One region of the Paenibacillus sp. VMFN-D1 genome, then DNA from elsewhere that is predicted to be linked to it. Evidence: riboswitches for the same ligand, from Rfam matches in the RefSeq annotation. Region 1 holds a riboswitch; the other holds the start of a gene.
The links. Region 1 has a riboswitch for cobalamin ahead of C7820_RS16430 (ABC transporter substrate-binding protein). Riboswitches for the same ligand answer to the same signal wherever they lie in the genome.
Positions count from the first base shown of each region.

Region 2: it holds a riboswitch for cobalamin, as region 1 does, so the genes downstream of both, C7820_RS21645 (ribonucleoside-diphosphate reductase subunit alpha) here and C7820_RS16430 (ABC transporter substrate-binding protein) in region 1, are expected to answer to the same signal.

Region 1 covers NZ_QRDU01000002.1:251,697-260,140, forward strand. The annotation lists gene cobD (threonine-phosphate decarboxylase CobD) at 1-370, shown strand, start outside; gene C7820_RS16415 (adenosylcobinamide amidohydrolase) at 558-1,280, shown strand; gene cbiB (adenosylcobinamide-phosphate synthase CbiB) at 1,277-2,248, shown strand; gene C7820_RS16425 (histidine phosphatase family protein) at 2,236-3,177, shown strand; cobalamin riboswitch at 3,461-3,678, shown strand; gene C7820_RS16430 (ABC transporter substrate-binding protein) at 4,031-5,044, shown strand; gene C7820_RS16435 (FecCD family ABC transporter permease) at 5,044-6,090, shown strand; gene C7820_RS16440 (ABC transporter ATP-binding protein) at 6,087-6,866, shown strand; gene cobT (nicotinate-nucleotide--dimethylbenzimidazole phosphoribosyltransferase) at 6,960-8,030, shown strand; gene cobU (bifunctional adenosylcobinamide kinase/adenosylcobinamide-phosphate guanylyltransferase) at 8,027-8,444, shown strand, end outside.
Region 2 covers NZ_QRDU01000003.1:132,831-141,274, forward strand. The annotation lists tRNA gene C7820_RS21635 (tRNA-Thr) at 1-49, opposite strand, end outside; gene C7820_RS21640 (MTH1187 family thiamine-binding protein) at 131-433, opposite strand; cobalamin riboswitch at 722-945, shown strand; gene C7820_RS21645 (ribonucleoside-diphosphate reductase subunit alpha) at 1,180-3,513, shown strand; gene C7820_RS21650 (ribonucleotide-diphosphate reductase subunit beta) at 4,025-5,056, shown strand; gene C7820_RS21655 (M50 family metallopeptidase) at 5,198-5,896, shown strand; gene C7820_RS21660 (DUF1328 domain-containing protein) at 6,017-6,181, opposite strand; gene C7820_RS21665 (MarR family winged helix-turn-helix transcriptional regulator) at 6,336-6,806, shown strand; gene C7820_RS33530 (hypothetical protein) at 6,981-7,157, opposite strand; gene serS (serine--tRNA ligase) at 7,147-8,442, shown strand.

The DNA.
Region 1 (8,444 bases):
GCAGGTGACGTGGAGCGTCAACGGCTTGGCCCTGCTCGCCGGGGAATTGTGCCTCGAGGGCGGCGAGGCGCATGAGCGCGAGACGCTGGAGCTGATCGCCGCAGAGCGCGCCCGGCTGACGGCGGGTCTGCGGGATCTGGGCTGCCGCGTGAGCGGCGGCGAAGCCAATTTCCTGCTCGCTGAGCTGCCGGCACCGTGGAGTGCCGGGGAGCTGCAGCGCGAGCTCGGGCTTCGCGGCGTCCTGATCCGCAGCTGCGCCATGTACCCGGGCCTGGGGCCGGGACATGTCCGGTTTGCGGTGAAGGGAGCGGACGCCAATGCGCGGCTGCTTGCGGTGCTGGGCGACGTGCTTCCAAGCCGGGCGGAATGATCTGCACGTTGGGAGCCATTTTGATGTAAGGAGCAGATCTGCACAATAGGACAGGCTGTGCAGGCCCAAGACGCAGGGCTGTACAGCTGCTACGCTGGAGAGGCGCTGGCGCGGGGTGTACACATCCTTTGCGGACCGGATTTCGGATGCCGCATAAACACAAGATCGATATGGGGGATAAGAAGCGATGACGACACCATTTATGGACGGATTGCAGGATACGTACCGTTCCGCCGTGTGGCCGGGACTCGTGCTGACACGGAAAGAGCGGCATTTGCTGCTTGAGGCGCCGGAGCTGCTCGACAGTCTCGGAAGCTCCATTCACGGAGGCGGCATGGGCAGGCTGCAGCGGGTGACGAATATGTATGTGGACCGGACATATGACTGCAGCGACCCGGTGCGCGATACGGAGGAATGGCTCACGGCGTGGGGATACCCGCTGGAGTCGACAGCGGGGCTGCTGACGGCGGTCCAGCTGCGCCATGCGGCGGTGCATGAGGAGAAGAACGATCAGGCCGCGGTGTTCTGCTGCACGACGGCAGGGGTATCCAATGCGGCCCGCGCCGGCTCGGAGCGGCGGACGTTCGCGGCCTATACGCCGGGAACGATCAACATCATGCTGGCCATCGACGGCCAGTTGACGAAGGCGGCCATGCTGAATGCCGTCATGACGGCGGTGGAGGCCAAGGCCGCGGCGCTGGCCGACCTGGACGTGCGCGACCCGGACAATGGGCTGATCGCTACGGGGACGACGACGGACGCCGTCGTCCTCGGCGTCAGCCAAAGCGCCGCTTACGCCGGGCTGCACCGCTATGCGGGCACCGCGACCGACCTCGGCGCGATGATTGGACGCGCGGTGTACGGCACGGTGAAGGAAGGCCTGCTGGCGGCCTGGAGCGAGCGGAAATGACCGCAATATGGATCCTAGCCGCAGCTTTTACCATCGATTGGATCATCGGGGATCCGAGGTGGATTCCCCATCCGGTCATCGGCATGGGCAAGGCGATCAAAAAGGTGGAAAACGCTATTCGGGCAAGGGCCACCCGCCCGTCAGGACTCAAGCGGGCGGGGATACTGCTCCCGGTCATCGTGGCGGGCGGCTCTCTGCTGCTGACATGGCTTGTGCTCTGGGGACTGCATCAGGTGCATCCGTGGCTGGCCTGGGCGGTGGAGGCGGTGCTCATCGCCACGACGATCGCCGTCAAGGGCCTGAAGGATGCCGGCAAGGAAGTGCTTGGCCATCTGCGGCGCGGCGACCTGCCGGAGGCGCGCAAGTCGCTCGGCATGATCGTCGGCCGGGACACTGCCCACCTGGACGAGCCGGAGATCGTCCGCGGCACGGTCGAAACGGTGGCGGAAAATATCGTCGACGCCGTCGTCTCTCCGCTGTTCTACGCCATCATCGGCGGCGCGCCGCTGGCGATGGCCTACCGGGCGGTGAACACGCTCGATTCCATGGTCGGCTACAAGAACGACAAATATTTGCATCTTGGCTGGGCGTCGGCGAGGCTGGATGACATCGCCAACTTCATTCCCGCCCGGATCACTGCGGGCATCCTAGTGCTGTCCGCCTGGCTGCTGCGTCTGGACGCCGCCAGAGCCTGGCGCACCGTGCGCCGGGACGCGCGCCGCCATCCGAGCCCGAACAGCGGCTTCCCCGAATCCGCGGTGGCGGGCGCGCTCGGCATCCGGCTCGGCGGCGAGAACGTGTACCACGGCGTCGTCTCGTTCCGGGCTTACATGGGCGAGGCGCTGCGCCCGATGGAGGCGCGCGACATCACGATGACGATCCGGCTGCTTATCACGGTATCGGTCATCTTTATTCTGCTGGGCATCGCCGTGCTGTGGGCGGCAGGGGGCAGCTTATGGACGTCCTAGCGAAACAGGTCGATCTGCTGCTGGTCCGGCACGGCACGACGCGGTGGAACCGGGAGAAGCGTTACCTCGGGCATACGGATATCCCGCTGGATCCGGGCGGCAGGGATGAGCTTGCGCCGCTGGCCCGGGAGCTGGCCGGGAAGGCGTTCCACGGCGTATATTGCAGCGACCTGGCCCGATGCCGGGAGACACTGGCGATCATCAGTCCGCCGCACGCAGATACTGCGACGTATGACCCGAGGCTGCGGGAAATGGACTTTGGCGCCTGGGAAGGGCATACCTATGAGCAGCTGCAGCATGAGCCCCTATACCGGCAGTGGATCGATTCGCCGCAGCAGGTGACGACGCCGGGCGGGGAGTCATGGGCGGATTTTGCCGGGAGGGTCGACGGGTTTATCGGCAGCTTGTTGAAGGATGTGGAAGGGGCATGCAGCAGACTGGCAGAGGCCCAGAACGACGGCGGGTCGGCACTTTCCGAATCGCAAAGGAACGAAATTGGCGGGGTGACAATTTCCGGATCGAAAGGAAGCGATATTGGCTGGGCGGAACTTGCCGAATCGCAAAGGATCGAGATTGGTGAGGCAGCACTGCCCGGATCGCAAGGGAATGAGACTGGCGCGGCGGAACTGCCCGAATCGCAAAGGATCGAGATTGGTGAGGCGGCACTTCCCGGATCACAAACGAGCGATGACAACAAGGCGGCTCTTTCCCGGTCGGAAGGACCGGAAGGCACCAGCCCCGAAGCGCCGGTTCCGCCGGAGATGCTGATCGTCGCCCATGGCGGCGTCTTGCGGCAGCTTGCGGTCAGCCTCGTCCCGGGGCTGTCCTTCTGGGACGTTCATGTTCAGCCCGGGAGTTTGCTGCGGATCCGGCTGAGCTTCACTGAAGAAACCGGCGATTGGAACGGCAAGCTGGTGAATGAAGCTTGAGAGAGGATGCAAACAAGGTAATGGTCGGCATTGACCGGTCAGGGTCTTGCCTGCACTCTGGCCAGCAGAAAGCGGCGAATCGACTCAGGCCGCCGGCATACGAGGACGTGTTTCCCGAATCGTCCGTTCCCCCGGGGTTGGACATGCTTGCGGGCTCGGGTCCGGACATGCCCCGGCATGCGACCGGACATGTATCCCGGCAAGTGCCGGACACAAAAATTCCATTGTCACCCGCAGGCTTTTCCCCTATAATCAGGACAAAAGAAGCATGGCCAGGATAATTGAATAGGAGTGCTTGTGAGGTCCCGGAAGCTGTCTGCCGTATAAGGCGAGCGTTGATCCGGGTGAAAAGGGAAGCCGGTGCAACTCCGGCACGGTCCCGCCACTGTAAACAGGTATGTCCCCAGGAAGCCACTGTTCCGCCGCTACACGGGATGGGAAGGCGGGGACGATTTTATCCAGCCTGTAAGTCAGGAGACCTGCCTCACGAGAGGAAATGACGGTCCTTCGAGGAAAGGATTACGTTTCACGTGCCCTTCATAACGCATGTTCGCCGCGGCCCAAGCAAGCATTGGCTTGAACTCTTGGCCTCGCAGCATGCCACAAGGCACACCGGTCCATCGCGGCGATGCCGCGGGATGTTCCGTGCAGACGTAATCCCTGATTCTTGATCGAACAAGAGTCAGGGTTTTTTAGTTGACAAAGAATGGAGCGACAGACGCCATACACCTGCTCATGGTGAGCAGCGGCGCTGCAACTCTAGCATTTCCGTCAGGTTTATTCCGTTTTCGTATACCGGTCAGGCCTCTTTTGTGCAAATTATTCGATAGACAAAGAGGGAGAGAACGAAATCATGAACGTAACGTTGAAACGCTGGTCCACAGGCCTTGCGGCGCTGCTGCTTGCCTTATCGCTGAGTGCCTGCGGCGCCAAGAAGGAAGACAGCTCCGCCTCGCAGCAGCCTGCTGCCCAAACGGAGCAAAGCACGGATAACAGCGCGTCGCAGACAAAGACAGACGAACTGAAAACAACCTATCCGCTGACCATTCAGGATGCGACCGGAGAGTCCTTTACTTTCAAGGAAGCGCCGAAGCATATCATCTCGGTATCTCCGGCGGAAACGGAGGCACTCTTTGCGATTGGGCTGGACAGCGAGATCGTTGGGGTGTCCGATTATGATGATTATCCGGAAGCAGCCAAGTCCAAGGCGAAAATGGGCGGCATTGCTAAACCGAACGAGGAAGCGATCATTGCGGCCCAGCCGGACATCGTGTTCACGGGCATTTCGATGAGCAAGGAAGCGGTGAAGAAGCTGCGCGACCTCGGCATTCAAATTTTCAAGACCGATCCGAAAACGGTCGATGACGTCATCAAAAATATCGAAACCTACGGCCTCATCACCGATCATCAGGCGGAAGCCAAAGCGGTGGTCGAAAAGATGAAGCAGGAGGAAAATGAGGTTACTGAAGCGGTAAAATCGCTGACGCCGGAGCAGAAGAAAAAGGTATATATTGAATTCTCCCCAGGCTGGACAGCGGGCAAAGGAGTATTTATGGATGAGATAATTAATCTTGCTGGTGGAACTAATATTGCTTCTGATACAGTTGGATGGAATGAAATCAGCGAAGAGAAAATCATCAAGGACAATCCGGACGTGATTTTGTATGCCAACAGCGTCATCGACGAGAAGACGAAGAAAAGCCTTGGCGATATCATTAAAGGCCGCAGCGGCTGGGACCAGATTACAGCCGTGAAGAACGACGCGGTCATCGGTCTTGACGACAATCTGCTGAGCCGTCCGGGCCCGCGTGTCACGCAGGGCTTGAAGGAAGTGGCGAAAGCCATTTATCCGGACCTGTTTAAATAATGAGCAAAAAGCTGGCAGGCTATGGAGGAATCGGCATCGTCCTGCTCGTCCTGACCCTGCTGATCTGTCTGGGGATTGGCTCGGTCGCGCTGCCGGTCCGTGACATCGCCCTCATTCTACTGCACCGGATTCCATGGATCGGGAGCCATATCGACCCGACGTGGAACGCATCGTTTGAGCAGATTATCGTGAAGGTTCGGCTGCCGCGGATTCTACTGGGCATGCTGGTCGGCGCGGCTTTGGCCGTGGCCGGCTCGGGGTTCCAGGGGGTGCTGCGCAACCCGCTCGCTGATCCGTTTACGCTCGGGGTTTCCTCGGGGTCGGCAGTAGGCGCGTCGTTCCTGATCTTTTTCGGGCTGCAGTATTCGTTTTTCGGCGGCTGGACGCTGCCTGCGGTCGCTTTCGTGACCGGGATGCTGACGCTGTGGATGGTCATCGCGTTGGCCAGGGAGAGCGGGAAAATTCCGACGAACAGTCTGATTCTGTCCGGTGTGGTAATGCAGTCCTTTCTCGGAGCGGTCGTATCCTTCCTTTCGGCGATGTCGAACCGGACGATCAATGAAATTATATATTGGACAATGGGCAGCCTCAGCCTGCGTGGATGGTCGTATACGGCCATCCTTTTGCCGTATTTTCTGGTGGGATTTGCGGTGGTCTGGAGCCGGGCCCGCGCGCTGAATCTATTGTCCTTAGGTGAGCGGCAGGCGGCCCATATGGGGATGAACGTGGATCGCGTGAAGCTGGGGGTGCTGCTCGTCAGCACGCTGCTCACGGCTGCCGCGGTGTCGGTTGCGGGCATTATCGGGTTCGTCGGACTCGTCATTCCGCATGTGATCCGGCTGATCACCGGTCCCGATTACCGGTTGATCGTGCCGCTGTCGGCCATCGGCGGAGCTGTCTTTATGGTCTGGGCCGACACGATCGCCCGTTCCCTGCTGGCGCCGACCGAGATTCCACTCGGCGTGGTGACGGCCTTCGTAGGCGCTCCGTTTTTTGCCTATTTGCTGTACCGGAACAAAAAGCAGCGGAAGGGGAGATGGACATGATCGAGATCAGGGAAGCAGGGAAGCAGTATGGCGGCATTACAGCTCTCCATGGCCTCAACTGGTCGGTCCAGGAAGGCGAATGGTGGGGGATTATCGGGCCGAACGGCAGCGGCAAGTCGACGCTGCTGCAGCTGGTTTCCGGCGTGGAAAAGGCCAGCAGCGGCGAGGTACTGATTCACGGTAAACCTGCCTCTGCCTATAACCGGAAAATCCTTTCCCGCATGATGGCCGTTCTCCAGCAGGACGGCCTTCCTCCTGTTCATTATCCGGTCAGGGAAGTGCTGGAGATGGGACGTTACCCGTATCAGGATTGGCTCGGACGGGACGAGGGCGGCGATCCTGACGTCCTGATTGAGGGCATTATGGATAAGCTGCAGCTGCACGAACTTGCCGACCGCCCCTTGGATGAGCTGAGCGGCGGGCAGCGCCAGCGCGTCGCCCTTGGCAAAGTGATGGCGCAGGAGCCGCAGATTCTGCTGCTTGACGAGCCGACGACTTACCTGGACATCCGTTACCAGCACCAGTTCATGGAGCTGGTGGCGCAGTGGCGGAAGGAAGAGGGCATCACGGTCGTCGCCGTCCTGCATGATTTGAACCTGGCGGCGCAGTTTTGTGATAAACTGCTGGTATTAAGGGACGGGCAGGCGGTCGGAATGGGAACGCCGGAAGACATGTTGACCGAGGAAACGATCCGTCTGGTGTACGGCATTGAGCCGGTCATCGTTCCCCATCCGGTCAGCGGTATTCCGCAGGTACTGGTGACTAGGCAGCGGTAGGATTAAAGCAGCTCGGAGAACGAGTGCGGAAGTAGGCGGGCTGTGAGTTGATCGGTTTGAAGGCAGTTTTACGAGAGAGGGAGTAGATGCAAGATGAACGAACTTGTGAAGCAGTACGTGGAGCGGATTCAGCCCCTGGATGAGACCGCGTCGAAGGAGGCGGCAGCCCATATCGCCAACCTGACGGTGCCGCCGGGCAGCCTCGGCAAGCTGGAGTCGCTGGCAATCCGCCTGGCCGGCATAACCGGCGAGACGAAACCGCTGTTCGAGCGCAAAGAGGTTATCATCATGGCTGCGGACCACGGCGTGTGCGAGGAAGGTGTCAGCGCCTTCCCGCAGGAAGTGACGCCGCAAATGATCCTCAATTTTCTCGCCGGAGGCGCAGCGGTCAACGTGCTGTCGCGGCAGGCCGGCGCGGACATCGTCTGCGTCGACATCGGGGTGAAGAGTGACCTTGCCCATCCGCAGCTGGTGTCCCGCAAGGTGCGGTACGGGACGGCCAATATGGCCAAGGGGCCGGCGATGACCCGCGAGGAAGCGGAGCAGTCGATCCTGACCGGCATCGCCGTCGTCGGGGAAGCGGTGGCGCAAGGCGTCCGCATCTTCGTTACCGGCGAAATGGGCATCGGCAACACGACGGCCAGCTCGGCCGTCATGTGCGCGCTGACCGGCACGCCGGTCAAGGAAGCAGCCGGACGCGGGACAGGCCTGACCGACGAGCGCCTGCTTCATAAGATTGGCGTCATCGAGAAGGCGCTCGCCGTCAACGCGCCGGACGCGGCCGACCCGATCGATGTGCTCGCCAAGGTCGGCGGGCTCGAAATCGGCGGCCTGGCCGGGGTCATCCTCGGCGCGGCCGCCCATCGATGTCCCGTGGTCATCGACGGGTTTATTTCGAGCGCCGCTGCTCTGCTGGCGCGGGCAATCTGTCCGCTGGCCGCGGAATACATGATCGCGTCCCACGCCTCGCATGAGCAGGGGCACCGCCTGCTGCTGCAGGAGCTCGGGCTGGCGCCGATGCTTGACTTGGACATGCGCATCGGCGAAGGCACCGGCGGCGTGCTCGGCCTGACGCTGGTGGACGCGGCGTGCCGCATCGTGCGCGAGATGGCCACCTTCGAAAGCGCCGGCATCTCCGGCGGCGAGGCGGTGACGTCCGAGTGAGCGTACTCGTAACGGGCGGCGCCCGCAGCGGCAAGAGCTCCTTTGCGGAGCGCTGGATGATGGCCCACGCTGGCCAGGCGGTGTACGTGGCGACGGCGCAGGCCTTTGACCGGGAGATGGAGGAGCGGATCGCCCTCCATCGGCAGCAGCGCACGGAGGCGGCGTATCCCTGGGAAACCCGGGAGGAGCCGCTGCGGCTGGCGGAGCTGCTGCAGACGCTGCGCACCGGGCAGGCTGATCCCGCTGGCGCAACTTCATCCGCGGAAGATCGTGCGCCGGCCGTGCTGGTGGACTGCCTGACCTTGTGGCTGTCCAATACGCTCCTGGCGCTGGAGGGCGAGGAGGATATGGAGTCACGCCTCATGGAGGCCATCAACCAACTCGTGGAGCAGATTCAGGCGTATCCCGCTCCGC
Region 2 (8,444 bases), on a different contig from region 1:
CCGACCTACGCATTACGAGTGCGTTGCTCTACCCCTGAGCTACACCAGCGTGGAAAATGAAATTTTCCGTCAAACAAAAACTATTATACAACTTCTTCTCCAAAATGCAATACTTCATTGCGATTGGAATTTATTTCAATTTGTCGCGGACCGATTGCAGCTTCTGGGCGCTGGAAGAGGCTTTGTCCCGTCTGTCGTCGATTTTGACCGAAGTGGATACGCGCTGCGCGCCGGCCAGGAACGGTGCTTCGTGAAGGGCCGCTATCGCCTGCCATACATCCGGAAGAGCCCCCTCGATGATCGTGCTCATCGACGTCAGCTCGTAGCTGATCCCCTTCTGCTCCGCCAGCACCTGCTGCATTTGTGCCACATAGGAGCTCAGGCTGGTCGTTGCCGTTCCGATCGGAATGATCGTTACCTCTGCAATTGCCATGGTCGTGCGCCTCCTTTATCCTTTTGCAAGCGGATCGAACTTTATTCCTAATTTTATTGTACCCGACCGCCTGCGGAATCGCAAAAGGATAGCCCGCAAAATTTTTTATTCGCGTTTTTCCTGCAAATTCCGCCCGATTTCTACCTTTTCAGCCCCCTCTAGAGGTTAATCTCCAATGGTTCACAGTAGCGCCCCGGGGGTCCATCTGGTATAATTCTCATTGCTCGTCTTTTAAGAGGAACTATGTTTACAAACACAAGATATTGGGTTAAATTAGTATGAAAGCAACCAAATATAGTGGAAACAGGTGAACACGGCTGAATTTGCCAGGCGTTCATAATAGGGAAGCACGGTGTGAATCCGTCACGGTCCCGCCACTGTAACCGGAAGGCCGAGAGCTCCGAGCTTTCGGCACGATATCGGCTAAGGCCACTGTCCGTCAATGCGGACGGGAAGGCGCCGAATATCGCATTTTCGGGAGTCAGGAGACCTGCCTGTTTTGTCTCACGAAAGGCCTACGAGGAATAGGTGCGTGATGCCAGTCGATATCTATACATAGGATGATAGATATTTTTTCCCATGCTCGTAAATAGGGCATACGGGATCTAGCGGCATTTTCGTACCTGTGCTTCAGGTTCTTCGGAAATGCCTTTTGTATGGGCAAGCACAGCAAGAGCTCCCTCTTAACAGCATCGTCCTACTTTCCGTTATACCAAATATACAAACTTTGAAAGGAGATCTGCACCATGCCGCAGCTCGTTACCAAACCGAACAACCGCCAGCTGGCTTTTGATGAAATCCGTCTCTCCGTTTATGCCGACCGAATCCTGGAGGGGCTGGAGACCCTGGACAAGGAGCGCCTCCTCCGGGGCGTGCAGAGCAAACTGCGCCGCGAGGAAGTCACCGGCGACGAAATCAGCAGCGCGTTCACGATGTCGGCGCTTGAGCTGGTCACCAAGGAGGAGCCGAACTGGAAGTTCGCCGCAGCGCGCTCGCTGCTGACCTCCCTGTACAAGAAGGCCGCTTACAACCGCCGCTACAAAGCCTATCCTGACGAGCCATATGGTGCGTTCTACCCTCTCATTACCGAGCTGGTGCAAAAAGGAATCTACCGCGAGGAGCTCCTCACCTGCTATACCAAAGAGCAAATTGAAGAATTGGGCCGCTGCATCGATTACAAATGCGACCTGCTGTTCGACTATATCGGGCTGCTGACCCTGTCCGACCGCTACCTGGCGCATGATTTCGACGGACGCGTCATGGAGCTCCCGCAGGAGCGCTACATGGTCATCGCCATGTACCTGATGCACACCGAGCCAGAGGACAAGCGCCTTGAGCTCGTGAAGGAAGCGTATTGGGCCATGAGCAACCTATACATGACCGCCGCTACGCCAACGATGTCCAACGCCGGAAAGAAGGTCGCCGGACAGCTGTCCAGCTGCTTTATCGACACGGTGGACGACTCGCTGGAAGGGATTTTCGACTCCAATACCGACGTGGCCCGTCTCAGCAAAATGGGCGGCGGCATCGGCGTCTACCTCGGTAAAGTCCGGGCGCGCGGCTCCGACATCCGCGGTCACAAGAACACCAGCTCCGGCGTCATCCCTTGGATCCGCCAGCTGAACAACACGGCGGTCAGCGTTGACCAGCTCGGTACCCGTAAAGGTGCGGTTGCCGTCTACCTGGACGTCTTCCACAAAGACATCCTGGCCTTCCTGGACCTGAAGCTGAACAACGGTGACGAGCGCATGAGAGCGCATGACGTGTTCCATGGCGTGTGCCTGCCTGACCTGTTTATGGAGGCGGTCGAAGCTCGCAGCGAGTGGAGCCTGTTCTGCCCGCATGAAGTGAAGAAGATCATGGGCTGGAAGGATGCCAACGGCCGTCCGGCGGGTCTTGAGGATTATTATGACGAAACGGTCGGACAAGGATCGTTCCGCGAGAAGTACGCCGAGGCGGTTGCCCACCCGCTGCTTCCAAGAATTACGGTGCCTGCGATCGACATTATGAAGCGCATCATGAAATCGCAGCTGGAAACCGGCACGCCGTACATGTTCTACCGGGATACCGTCAACCGTGCGAACCCGAACCGTGCACATGGCATGATCTACTCGTCCAACCTGTGCACCGAAATTATGCAGAACCAGTCCGCCACCGTGGTGGAAAAAGAAGAACTCGTGACCAAAGACGGCCAAACCCGGATCGTCATTTCCAAGGTTCCCGGCGACTTCGTCGTCTGCAACCTGAACTCGATTCACCTGGCCCGTGCCGTTCCGGACAATGTGCTGGACCGTCTGGTGCCGATCCAGGTACGCATGCTGGATAACGTCATCGACATCAACAACATTGAAGTCCTGCAAGCCCAATATACGAACAGCCAATACCGTGCGGTTGGACTCGGCACCTTCGGCCTGCATCACCTGCTCGCCCTTGAAGGCATCCGTTGGGAGTCCGACGAAGCGGTTGAATATAACGACAATCTATACGAAAAAATCAACTACCTGCTCGTCAAATCCAGTATGGAGCTGGCCAAAGAAAAAGGCCACTATCCGAAGTTCAAAGGCTCCGACTGGGAGAACGGCGCTTACTTCACCAGCCGCGGTTATGTCGACGGCGAGCATGAAGGCAAGTTCGTTACCACCGAGCAGTGGAAAGAGCTCCAGCAGGAAGTGCAGCAGAACGGCGTCCGCAACGCCTGGCTGTTCGCCATTGCGCCGAACGGCTCGACTTCGATCATTGCCGGCTCCACCGCCAGCATCGATCCGCTGTACGACCTTCTGTCTTACGAGGAAAAAACGACCTACAAGATCGCCAACCCGGCTCCGGACCTGTCCGAGAAGACGATCTGGTATTACAAAACGGCATTCCTGATTGACCAGCATTGGTCTATCAAGATGGCCGCGGCGCGTCAGCGCCATATCGACCAGGCTCAAAGCTTCAATCTGTACGTTCGTCCGGATATCCGGGCGACGGAATTCCTGGAGCTTCACCTTCACGCCTGGAAAGCCGGCATCAAAACGACGTACTACGTCCGCAGCCGTGCGCTGACGATTGAAGAGTGCGAGTCGTGTGCATCGTAAAATTTGTTAAAAGCTAAAACCTTTTTCGATCCCTCCCAAACCCTCCCTTCCAAGGGAGGGCCCCGAGGGCGCTGCCCTCTGGACACCCGGAATGTTGGCGGATGACCGGCGGGTGGCGGATTTTTTTGATGTGAATATGTGCTGAGAGTCGCTTTCGTCCCCCTCCTGCTTTGCAGGTTATGGGGGACACGCTTTTACGTTTGAGCGGTGCGAGTGGTGGTCTCCTCGATTCTCGGAGACCTCTTGCGTCGCGCGGCTTTGCTCCCTGTTTTGCTTTGCAAAATGCGGGAGCTCGCCACGCGTCCGGCTAAACTGCCAACTAAAAACGGGAAAGAGCTACTGTATCAAACCTTATAAATACACTACTGCATCATGATAAGTACAAAACCATTTAGACAGATTTTTTGGGAAAGAGATGAATGATTTAGATCAACTGATATGGATTACAGCATTCTGCGGTGGATGTTGATATATAAGCAAGTAAAAACAGAACTACGAGGAGGAATCGAGTATGCAAATGCAAAAGATTTTTAACACCGAAGCGCCGAACCGCTCGACCCGCATCATCGAAGGAGAATGCTCGGGCATCCTGAACTGGAACGATATCCGTATGCCCCATATGTACAAATTGTATAAAGTTCTGCTGCTGAACCACTGGATCGCCGACGAAATTCCGATGGCCAAAGACGCGCAGCAGTTCGTCAACCTCGATCCGGAAGAGCAGCGCACCTTCAAGATCAACATTTCTTTGCTAGCCGTGCTGGACTCGATGCAGACGATGTTCATCGGCGACGTAAAGCGTTATTTTACCGATTCCTCGCTGGAGGCCATCTCGGCTATCATCGGGCAGCAGGAAGTCGTGCACAACCAATCCTACTCCTACGTGCTTTCTTCGATCGTATCGGAGCAGGAGCAGAAAGAGATTTTCGAATACTGGAAGCATGATCCGGTGCTGCTCGACCGCAACCGTTTCATCTCGGAAATTTACCAGGAGTTCCGCGACGAGCAGAATCCGACAACGTTCTTTAGAGCACTTGTGGCCGACCTGATCCTGGAAGGCATTTTCTTCTACAGCACGTTCGCCTTCTTCTACAACCTGGCCCGTGACCAGAAGATGATGGCGACCAGCCAAATGATCTCCTACATCCAGCGCGACGAGAACCAGCACTGCTACTTCTTCGGCGAAGTGTTCAAGCAGCTGCTTAAGGATTTCCCTGAGCTGAACACGAAGGAGAACATGGACTACGTCTACCGCACGATCGACCGGGCGGTTGAGCTGGAAACGAACTGGGCGCATTACACGCTCAGCGAGGTCAAAGGCATCGATTTGAATGAGCTGTCCGACTACATCAAATACATCGCCAACAAACGCCTGAAAATGATGGGGATGGAAAAAGGCTACGAAGGCGTGGATTCCAACTGCATGCCATGGATTCGTCCTTTCTCCGACGAGGCGCTGAACGCCACCAAAACGGACTTTTTTGAAGCCAAATCCCGCAACTACGGCAAAGTCGGCGACGACAACGGATTCGACGATCTGTAAGCCGCTCGCCTGCAATATACTAGTTTCGCAACAACCGGGAAGTGCAGCTCCGCTGCGCTTCCCTTTTTCATTGGATCGTGTATGATGGAACAAAAGATTAGATCCGCATGTTACCGTTTGGAAAGGAGCTGCCCGTTGCCCGTGAATAAATCCTTGAAGGCTGTATTGTTTCTTGTCGCATCCGCGATTCTGACCCGGCTGATCCCGTTCTCCTCCTGGTTCCGCACCCTGGATACGATGATTCATGAGTTCGGCCATGCGGTCGTCACCCTGCTGCTCTCCGGAAGGGTTCTGCGCATCGAGCTCAATGCCGATCACAGCGGGACCACCTACTCCTATTTATCCTCCGGCTGGAGCTCCGTGCTCGTCTCGCTGTCGGGGTATACGATCGCATCCATCTTCGCTGTACTTCTATTCTACGGGTACGCGAAACGCAAGCAGGCCGCCGGGCTGATCCTGATCACGCTGCTGGCTGCCGTCAACCTGCTCTTTTTTGTCCGGAACAGCTACGGCGTTTGGTGGCTCGTCATCTTTATGGCGCTGAACATCGTGTTTTATTTGCTGGGCAGCACCGTGCGCAACTTCTATTACCTTCTGCTCGCCTTCCTTTGCCTGGAAGAATCGGTTGTCGGGCCGCTTACCCTGGCCATCACTTCCCTGACCCATCCGCGGCAGGCCGGTGACGCGGCCAACCTGGCCCACATGACGGTGCTCCCTGCCATAGCCTGGTCGGTGCTGTTTCTGCTGTTTGCGCTTTGGTGCACCACCCAAAGCCTGACCTTGTTTTGGCGGAAGCCCGCGCGAAAGCCTGCTGCAAATACCAGCATGCGGACCGGATAAAACGTATGCGTTTCGAATTCTCTCAACCCAAAAAAAGGCTTGTCCCACACGTATGTGGGCGCAAGCCTTTTCTGCTCTTATCGAGTGTTCGTATGAACGGGATCAGCGGCGCAGCTAGCGTCAACTGCTCCGTCTTCTGCCAAAAATCAGCGACAGAATAAACAGGATCAGGAAGACGAAGAACAGCACCTTTGCGACGCCAACGAGCGCAGAAACGATGCCGAAGAAGCCGAAAATCGCAGCTACGATGGCAATGATCAAAAACAAAATCGCGAGTCCGATCATCGTGATCACCTTTCTTTCGTTAGAATGTGGTACTTGTTTTTAACCCTGAATCGGAGATTTGAACCTTGAAAAATGCCCCAGATCCGCATATAATTTGTCCATACTCGAACTGTTCATCATTGAACAAATTAATAAACGAAAGGTTGCCTGAGCCATGGATCACCAAGAACGCCAAGATCCTCAAATCAAGCTGGCCGGTGAAGTCGTTCAATCCTTTTCTGGCATTCAAAAACGCCTTCTGGAGTTTACCCGCAGCAACGCGGAGGGCCTGGGATTAACCGTGCTGCAGCTCGCCATCCTGAACACGCTGTATACCGCGCCCGGCATGACACTAAGAGAATTAACCGAGCGTCTCTCTTCTCCTAAAAGCACCCTTAGCGTTCAAGTGGAAGGCCTCGTCCAATCGGGACTGGTGGACCGTGTTATCTCCGAGACAGACCGCAGGGAGGTCAAGCTGAGCCTTACCGCTGATGGACGGGAGCGTTCCCTTCAGTCGGCGGCTAAGCCCCGCTCCTACCAAGCTATGGCGTATGCCCTTGAGCAGCTCCCCGCTTCCGATGTGGAGAGCCTGCTCCGCATTCACCAAAGCATACAAAAGCTTTTGGAGGAGTATTCATCCAGGTAAGGGATGTACGTATATTGTGCTTTTGATCGGTTTACGCTATACTAAACCGCAAAGAACTGAACAGTGACATTACGCCGATGAACAGCATCCAACTGTGAGGCGTTTTCGACCGGAGCGGATGGCGATTCCCATGTGTACGCAGCACAACGGTGCAGCGGCTTCACCATTCTCTCTCTAAGTTAACCGGCCTCCGTCCGTTATCGCGGAACCAAGCGGATCGGCACTGCCTTCGGGCAGGCTGGTCAAATTGGGTGGCACCGCGAGCAAGCGCTCCTCGTCCCAAGGGATGAGGGCGCTTTTTGCATTTTTACAGGACAAAGAGACAAAGGAGACGGTATCGATGCTAAACATTCAGTTCATCCGTGACCATCAGGAGCAGGTACAGCAAGTCGCGGAGCAAAAAAACATCCCCTTTCAGGTGGACGATCTGCTGGAATGGGACGAGAAGCGAAGAAGGCTGCTGCAGGAGACGGAATCGCTAAGGGCGCAGCGCAATGAGCTGACCAAGATCATCGCGGGGCTGCTGAAGCAGGGCCAGGACGAAGCCGCAGAGCGGCTTAAGCGCCAAGTAAAGGAGATTAACCGCAGCCTGGACGGCTGCGAAGCCGGTCTGCGCGAGGCAACCAGCAAATTTGAGGAACTGATGCTGCTCGCCCCCAACGTTGTCTCGGAGGACACGCCGATTGGCAAGGACGACAGCGACAATGTGGAAGTCCGCCGGATCGGGACGCCGCGGCAATTCGATTTTGAGATGAAGGATCATGTCACGCTCGGCGAGCTGCATGATCTGTTCGATATTCCGCGCGGGGTCAAGACGGCGGGCAGCCGCAGCTATTATTTGAAGGGAGCTGGCCTGTTCCTGCATCTGGCCGTGCAGCGCCTGGCGATTGACCTCCTTGCGTCGCACGGATTTACGCCGATGGACGTGCCGGTCATGGTCCGTCCCGAAGCGCTGGCCCGCTCGGGATTCTTCCCTACCGGGAAGGATCAGACCTATGAGCTGGCCGGTGAGGACAAGTGGCTCGTCGGCACTTCGGAGGTGTCGCTGGTGTCGTACTACAGCGACGAAGTGATCGACGCCGCCCTTCCTATCCGGCTCGCGGGCGTGTCGAGCTGCTTCCGCCGGGAAATCGGCTCGGCGGGCCGCGACGTACGCGGCTTGTACCGTGTCCACCAGTTCGCCAAGGTCGAGCAGGTCGTCCTCTGCGAGAACGATCCCGCAGCGTCGGAGGCGATGCTTCAGGAAATCACCGGCCATGCCGAGGAGATCCTGCGTCTGCTGGAGCTTCCTTACCGGGTGATGGCCGTCTGCACCGGAGACATGTCGCAGAAGACGTATAAGCAGTACGACATCGAAACCTGGATGCCGAGCCGCGGAGCCTACGGCGAAACCCATTCGTCGTCGAATCTGCTCGACTTCCAGGCCCGGCGCTCGAACATCCGCTACCGCGATGCGGAAGGCAGGCTGCAGTATTGCCATACGCTGAACAATACGGCGGTGGCCTCGCCCCGCATTCTGATCCCGCTGCTGGAAAACCATCAGCGGGAAGACGGCTCGATTTACATTCCGAACGCCCTTCGGCCTTATATGGGCGGCATCGCCGAGCTGGTGCCCCCTGGCCCCAAAGCAGAGTAACC